DNA from 2 places in the Kitasatospora sp. NPDC057595 genome. Region 1 is predicted to be linked to the other one. Evidence: riboswitches for the same ligand, from Rfam matches in the RefSeq annotation. Region 1 holds a riboswitch; the other holds the start of a gene.
The links. A riboswitch is a leader RNA that binds a small molecule or an ion and turns the genes downstream of it on or off. The one in region 1 is predicted to bind cyclic di-AMP.
Positions count from the first base shown of each region.

Region 1 (3,884 bases):
CGACTCGCCACTGATCGCCTTCACCGAGCCGCCGCTGACCACCGTGCGCCAGCCGGTGGAGGCGATGGCCACCGCGGCGGTGGACGCGCTGCTGGAGGAGGTCGGCGGGAACGCCGCGCAGCGCGGGGAGTTCATGTTCCAGCCGGAGCTGGTGATGCGCGGGTCGACCGGCGCCCGCGCGCGCTGAGCGGACCCGGGAGAGGGCCCGGGAGCAGGCTGCTCCCGGGCCCCTTCGGTGTGCCCGGGTCCTTCGGGGGTCCCGGGCTCCTCGGCCTTCCCGGGCTCAGCCCTCCTGGGTGTTCGGACGCTCCTGGGAGACCCGGTGGCCGTCGGCGGCGTCGCCGGTGCGGGTCCCGGTGCGCCGGCCCCGCTCCAGGTAGTCGCGGAGGATCAGTTCGACGGCGTCCTGCGGGCTCCTGGTGCCGGACAGCGTCATCACGTCGATCGCGAGATTGGCGTCGAGCGAGACGGTGACCTGTGCCATGGTGACTCCTCCTCGGGTGCAGGGCAGCAGCATGCCCGCCGCGGCCCCGTTTGGCCACGGCCGTCCGGCGCCCGGACCCGCCCCGGCGCGTCCGCGCAGGCCGAAGCCCCCGGGGAGGAGCGGCAGGACTCTCCCCGGGGGCTTCGGCGCGGCAGGTGCGGCAGGTGTGACGGTGTGGCGGGGTCAGACCCGGCCGGCGAAGTCCGGGGCCCAGTTGGCGACGGTCTGGACGCGCACGCCCGAGCTCGGGTTGGCGGCCTCGACGTACTTGCCGTCGCCGATGTAGAGCGCGACGTGGTAGACGCCGGAGTCCTTGCCGTTGTTGGACCAGAACAGCAGGTCGCCGGCCTTGAGGGCGTCCAGCGAGACGTGGGTGGACGCGGCGGCCTGGTCGGCGGCGATACGCGGGACGGAGATGCCCGCGGCGCGCAGCGCGGCCTGGGTGAGGCCGGAGCAGTCCCAGCCGCCGTTGCCGGTGCCGCCGTAGACGTAGGCCTGGCCGACCTTCGACTGGGCGAAGGCGACGGCGGCGGCCATGCTGCCGGTGGCGGTCGGGGCGGGGGCCGGGGTCCCGGCCTGCGCGGCGGGCTTGGTCGCCGGCGGGGTGGCCGGGGTCTGGGCCTGGCCCTGGGCGCCGCCCTGGTCGCGGTTGAACCAGTCGAAGCCCTGGCCGGTGGCGCGCTCGCCGAGGGTCAGGTGCTGGCCCGGGTAGATGGCGTGCGGGCCGTCGGTCAGGGTGGCGCGGTTGAGCTCGTACAGCCGCTGCCAGCCGCCCTGGACCTGGTGCCGGTCGGCGATGGTGGACAGCCAGTCGCCGGCGACCACGGTGTAGTCCTCGGCGGCCTGCTGACCGGCCTGCTGACGCCACTGCCGGCTCTGCGGGGCCGCGGCGGGCTTCTCGGCGGGCTTCTCGGTGGGCTTGGCGGCCGGGGCCGGGGTCTGGGCGGCCGGCGTGGTGGCGGCGGCGGAGGAGGTGTCCACCGCGGCCGGGGCGCCGCCCTTGGTCAGACCGGCCTGGACCGAGCAGACCGGCCAGGCGCCGGGGCCCTGCACGGCCAGGACCTTCTCGGCGATCGCGATCTGCTGGTCCTTGGTGGCCAGGTCGGCACGCGCGGCGTAGCCGGTGCCGCCGAACGAGGCCCAGGTGGAGCTGGTGAACTGGAGGCCGCCGTAGAAGCCGTTGCCGGTGTTGATGCTCCAGTTGCCGCCGCTCTCGCACTGGGCGACCTTGTCCCAGGTGGCGACGGAGGCGGCCGAGGCGGTGCCGGCGGTCAGGCAGGGGATGGTGAGGCCGATGCCCGCGACGCCGAGGGTGGCGATCGCGCGACGGGTACGGCCGGACAGTCGGGTGCCGTTGGTGGGCAGCATGAAGACGCGGTCCTCTCCCACGCCTGCGAGGTGAGCTGTCGGATTCGGGCTGGAGTTGCCCGGCCGCGCTGTGGACGCGGCTTCACCCCTAGCCCCGGGCCGGTCCGTGGACCGGTCCTGGGCGAACTACCTGTGGTTCCCCCGCTCCTGCCGTGGTGCATTGCGCTGCCAGTGCGCCCGACGGCAGGACTCGGCGTCGCGGACGAACTGGGTCCGTGTGGCCACGAACGGGGAGCACGTTAAGCAGAGGCGCGTTCAAACCGCAAACATGTGTGACTCTCGTCACGGTTTACGAAATCCCGGCCGAATGGCCGCCCTTCATGATCAGAAATGACCGATTTCCCGCAACGCCGGTGGCGGCCAATGCAACTGCCTATGCTTCAGAGCGTCGGCGGCACGCCGGCACGCCGCAGCCGTCCGGGGAGAGGGCTACGCACCGATGGGCATCGACGAGGAGCCGGACGCCTCCCGTCCGGCCGTTCGGCCGGCTGGAGCGCATCGCCGGGCAAAGCACCGCAGAGCGGACATCCCACCCGAACCGACCCGAACTCACCTGACCCGCCGGGCATTACTGCGCTGGCTCGCCGTCGGCACCGCCTTCGCGGCGATCAGCGGGGAGGAGGTCCTGCGCCGCTCGCTGACCGGCGAGACCCGGCTCGTCACCCCGGCCGCCGTCATCGGGACGACCCCGACCGAGGCCGCTGGACCGATGGGCCCCGACGGCGGCCACGGCGGCGCCCCGACGGACGGCAGCGGCCCGCCGGTCGGCGGAGCCCCCGAACAGCCCGCCCCCGCGCCCACCGTGGACCAGGGCGGACGCCGCTGGTCGGACCGGGCCGGCTGGGGCGGCAACCCGCCCGGCCCGCGCGGCGCCGTACGGATCACCGACCGGGTGCTGCTCGACACCGACGCCGAGGTCGGCTCCCTGCTGGTCGAGCCCGGCGGCGCGCTCACCTTCGCCGCCGACCGCACCCTCACCCTCGCCGCCGCCGGCAACGTCGAGGTCCGCGGCGCCCTCGCCCTCGCCCCCGACGGCACCCACGTCCACACCCTGCGCTTCCCCGGCGTCGACGAGAAGCGCTTCCAGGGCGACGGCATGAAGGTGGTCGACACCGACGTCGGCCTCTGGGTCACCGGCGCGGGCTACCTGCGGCTGGACGGCGCCGCCAAGACCGCCTGGGTCCGCGCCGAGGGCGAGCTCAGGGCCGGCGACACCGCCCTCGCCCTGGCCGCCCCGCCCGCCGGCTGGCTGCCCGGCGACGAACTCGCCGTCACCCCGACCGGCCCGCCCGACCAGGAGGGCTTCGCCGACCGCTACGACCTCGTCACCATCCGGTCCGTCAGCGGAACCACCGTCACCCTGGAGACCCCGCTCAAGCACCCCCACCCGAAGGTCGCCGCCGGAGGGGGCGTCACCGTCGGCGCCGAGGTGCTCAACCTGACCCGCAGCGTCCGGGTCGAGGGCACCGCGAAGGGCCGCAGCCACGTCCACCTCACCAGCTCCCGCCGCGCCGACGTCCGGCACACCGCGCTGCGCTGGGTCGGCCCGCGCGCCGACACCAAGGAGACCTGGAAGGGCGCCGACGGCACCGCCCCGGTCACCGCGCCGGTGCTCGGCCGCTACGGCCTGCACTTCCACCGGCTCGGCGACGCCGCCCGCGGCACCGTCGTCGAGGGCGTGGTGGTCCGCGACGCCGGCAGCCACGCGTACGTCCCGCACGCCAGCCACGGCATCACCTTCCGCGGCTGCATCAGCCACGAGACCTGGGAGGACGCCTACTGGTGGGACGGGCCGCTGGACACCCGCACCCCCCAGCAGCCCTCCGACGACATCGTCTACGAGTCCTGCGTGGCCTCCCGCACCCTGCTCGAACCCAACCCCCGCGCCTACCGGCTGACCGGCTTCAACCTCGGCGCCGGCACCGGCGGCAAGGCGCTGGACTGCGTGGCGGTCGGCGTGCGGGGGGCCAACGGCGCCTCCGGTTTCGAGTGGCCGGAGAACAGCGAGGGCGTCTGGACCTTCCAGCGCTGC
Region 1 is NZ_JBHVGL010000021.1:159,162-163,045, forward strand. Features, by position in the region: gene ACFU9E_RS27925 (LacI family DNA-binding transcriptional regulator) at 1-187, shown strand, start outside; gene ACFU9E_RS27930 (hypothetical protein) at 284-484, opposite strand; gene ACFU9E_RS27935 (transglycosylase family protein) at 668-1,873, opposite strand; cyclic di-AMP (ydaO/yuaA leader) riboswitch at 1,860-1,986, opposite strand; gene ACFU9E_RS27940 (hypothetical protein) at 2,292-3,884, shown strand, end outside.

Region 2 (3,884 bases), on a different contig from region 1:
CGGTGGAGCCGGGCTCGGCCTCGCCGCACGACGTGGCGCGGCGCGGCCTGGCCGAGGACGATCCGGCGCTGCTGGACCAGCTGCTGGCGATCCCGCAGGTCCATCTGGTGGTGGACGGCTACAACGTGACCAAGACGGGCTATCCGACGCTGCCGCTGGAGCAGCAGCGGATCCGGCTGCTGGGCGGGCTGGCGATGCTGGCGCAGCGCACCCAGGCGGAGGTCACCTGCGTGTTCGACGGCCAGGACCTGGACGTGCCGGTGATCATGGCGCCGCCGCGCGGGGTGCGGGTGCGGTTCAGCCGGACCGGGGAGACGGCGGACGAGCTGATCCGCCGACTGGTCCGGGCGGAGCCGCAGGGGCGCCCGGTGGTGGTGGTCTCCACCGACCGGGAGGTCGCGGAGGGCGTGCGGAAGGCCGGCGCGCGCCCCGTCGCATCGGTGCTGCTGCTGAACCGGTTGGCCAGGCCGTAACCGCTCCCGGCTGCGAGCCGGTCGGTATGACGGCTGGTCAGCGCCGTGATGGCGATGGTGTGCGAGTTCTGTGAAGTCAGATCGGCGGCGCGGGTTCACGCGATCGGGGGAGTGGCGCGAAGCGTGGATCTTCACTAGGGTCTGGCGTCAAACCTATTTTCCGGATTCTCACCCCTTCGGGTGAGGCCATTGGAAGAAGGAGCCGGTCCCTTTGGCCTCCCACCGCCGTCCCAAGCAGCCGAGCCGCGCGCGGGTCTCCGTGCTCACCGCTGCCGCTGCGACCGCGGTCGCTCTCTCCGCCCAGGTCGCCGCCCACGCCGCGCCCAGCCCGTCGCCCAAGAAGGACGACGTCAAGGCGCAGATCGACCAGCTGCAGGAGGAGGCCGAGCAGGCCACCGAGCGGTACAACGGCGCCAAGGAGCGCGCCGACCAGCTGCGCAAGCAGGCCGACCAGCTGCAGGACCAGGTGGCCCGCGGCCAGGAGCAGATGACCCAGCTCCAGGCCGGGCTGTCCGAGGTGGCGGGCGAGCAGTACCGCACCGGCGGCATCGACCCGTCCGTCCAGCTGATGCTCTCCTCGGACCCGTCCGGCTACCTGGACAAGGCCTCCAGCGTGCAGCAGGCCAGCTCCAGCCAGGCCGAGGCGCTCAAGGGCCTGCAGGACCAGCAGCGCCGGCTCGACCAGCAGAAGACCGAGGCGGCCGCCGTACTGGCCTCGCTGGACACCACCACCAAGGACCTGAACCAGTCCAAGGCCGAGGTCAACAAGAAGCTCAAGGAAGCCCAGGACCTGCTGAACTCGCTGAGCGCCGCCGACCGCGCCGCGCTGAAGGCGGCGCAGCAGCAGGCCGACCGCGCCTCGCGCGGCAACGAGCGCACCGACCTGGGCAGCCTGCCGCAGGCCAGCGGCATGGCCGGCGCCGCGGTCTCCAACGCGATGGGCAAGCAGGGCTCGCCGTACGTCTGGGGCGCCACCGGCCCGAGCACCTTCGACTGCTCCGGTCTGATGGTCTGGGCGTACGGGAAGGCCGGCGTCTCGCTGCCGCGCACCTCGCAGGCCCAGGGCAACTACGGCACCCGGGTGCCGTCGCTGGCCGAGGCCCAGCCGGGCGACCTGATCATCTACCGCAGCGACCGCAGCCACGTCGGCATGTACATCGGCAACGGCATGGTGGTGCACGCGCCGCACACCGGTGACGTGGTGAAGGTGATGAAGGCCGACGCCATGCCGATCAACACGATCCGCCGGGTCTGACGGACCGGCACGACACGCCCGGGCGGCCCGCCGAGGGCTCCTGTGATCAGCGCCACCTCCGCACGGGGGTGGCGTTGGCGTTTCGCCCGCCCGTTCGACCGTCTGACGGAAAATGATCAGCCGGACGTGGATGGTTGGTCACGGTCGGTCATATTCACAAAAGAACTTGGGCATTCTTCCGGCTTTTTTCTGACAAGGATTTGAACGGATCACGGATCTGTTACTAGGGTCGTGACTCGAACCACGCACAGTCGATCACCCAGCCTGGGTGGCGGCGGGGTTCGCCGCCGAGTTCGCGAAGCAGTGGGACGGGGCCTTCGGGTCGCCCGTTCGAGTGAGGACCCAGTAGTCGGGGGCCCGCTGTGGAGCGGAGCCGGGGAACCACGTTCCTCCGGGGTGAATCGGCGCCAGGCCGGCCGCGCGAGCGGCGGGTGAGGCGTCGTAGGGCACGCTTCCGCCCGAACCCGTCAGCTCACCCGGTAGGCGGATGAGGAAGAAGGAGTCCGCCTTCGTGGCGTCCCATCGTCGTCCCAAGCCCGCCGGCCGCGCCCGTGTCTCGATCCTGACCGGGGTGGCCGCCGCTGCCGTCGCCCTCTCCGCGCAGTCCGGCGCCCACGCCGACCCGACGCCGACCAAGGATCAGGTCAAGGAGCAGGTCGACCAGCTCAACGAGCAGGCCGAGGTCGCCACCGAGAAGTACAACGGCGCCCAGGCCAAGCAGCAGGAGCTGCAGAAGCAGGTCGCCGAGCTGCAGGACAAGGTGGCCCGTCAGCAGGCCTCGGTGATCGAGGCGCAGGGTGGTCTCTCCGAGATCGCCGGCGAGCAGTACCGCACGGGCGGCATCTCGCAGACCGTCCAGCTGATGCTCTCCGCCAGCCCGGACAACTTCCTCAGCCAGGCCGACGCCCTGAACCAGGCCGGCTCCACCCAGTCCGGCGCGCTGAAGGAGCTCCAGGAGCAGCAGCGCAGGCTCGACCAGGACCGCACCGAGACCCAGGCCAAGCTCGGCGAGCTGGAGGCCACCACCCAGCAGCTGAAGTCCTCCAAGGAGGAGGTCCAGGGCAAGCTGCAGAAGGCCCAGGACCTGCTCAACACGCTCACCGAGCAGGAGCGTCAGGCCATCCGCGCGGCCGAGGAGAAGGCCGCCGCCGAGGCCAAGGCGAAGGCGGACGCCGCCAAGGCCGAGGCCGCCAAGGCCGCCAAGGAGAAGGCCGACGCCGAGCGCGCCTCCCGGGACAACAACCGCAGCAACCTGAGCGCGCCGTCCTCGGGCTCGTCGAGCTCCTCCGGCTCGTCGAGCTCCTCGACCGCGTCGGCCCCGGCCGCCGAGGCCACCAAGCCGGCCGCGCCCGCCGCCAACGGCTCGCGCGCCGCCGCCGCGATCGCCGCCGCCGAGAGCAAGCTCGGCTCGCCGTACGTCTACGGCGCCACCGGCCCCAACTCCTTCGACTGCTCGGGCCTCACCGGCTGGGCGTACGCCCAGGCGGGCGTGTCGCTGCCGCGCACCTCGCAGGCGCAGGCCACCGCCGGTACCCAGATCGGGTCGGACATCTCCAAGGCCCAGCCCGGCGACCTGGTGATCTTCTACGGCGACCGCCACCACGTGGGCATCTACGTGGGCGGCGGCCAGGTCATCCACGCCCCGAAGCCGGGCGCGTCGGTCCGCTACGAGTCGGCCTCCAACATGCCGGTCAACACCATCGTGCGCCTCTGACCCACGGTCGGCAGGCTCCGTCGGGCCCGGTCCCCCATGCGGGGGACCGGGCCCGCGGCGTTCCCCGGCCCGACGGGGCGCTCGGTCCGCGAACCGATCTGACGTCCGATAAGTGTCCGAATATTCGGGTTCGGAGGGGTTTGGAATCGGTTGCCCGGACTCGCTAACGTCTGCCACCGGACGCCCGCTTCGACCGCCGCCCGTCCCGGCGCGGCGGCGGGCCGGGCCCAGGATCGGAGCCGACGTCGCATGGCCGTGCACCGCCGTTCCCCGCTGTCAGGTGCGCACGCGCTCGCCCGGGCGCTGGTGTTCACCGCGGCGGCCACCACCGCGCTCGGCGTGGCGACCGCCGGCTGTGCCCAGGCCGCGCCCGGCTCGCCGGACGGCCCGGCCGACCGCAAGGACGTCAAGGCCCAGGTGGAGCAGCTCTACGACGAGGCCG
Region 2 is NZ_JBHVGL010000015.1:37,547-41,430, reverse strand. Features, by position in the region: gene ACFU9E_RS22485 (NYN domain-containing protein) at 1-473, shown strand, start outside; gene ACFU9E_RS22480 (NlpC/P60 family protein) at 685-1,728, shown strand; cyclic di-AMP (ydaO/yuaA leader) riboswitch at 2,073-2,229, shown strand; gene ACFU9E_RS22475 (NlpC/P60 family protein) at 2,240-3,442, shown strand; gene ACFU9E_RS22470 (NlpC/P60 family protein) at 3,692-3,884, shown strand, end outside.
Region 2: it holds a riboswitch for cyclic di-AMP, as region 1 does, so the genes downstream of both, ACFU9E_RS22475 (NlpC/P60 family protein) here and ACFU9E_RS27935 (transglycosylase family protein) in region 1, are expected to answer to the same signal.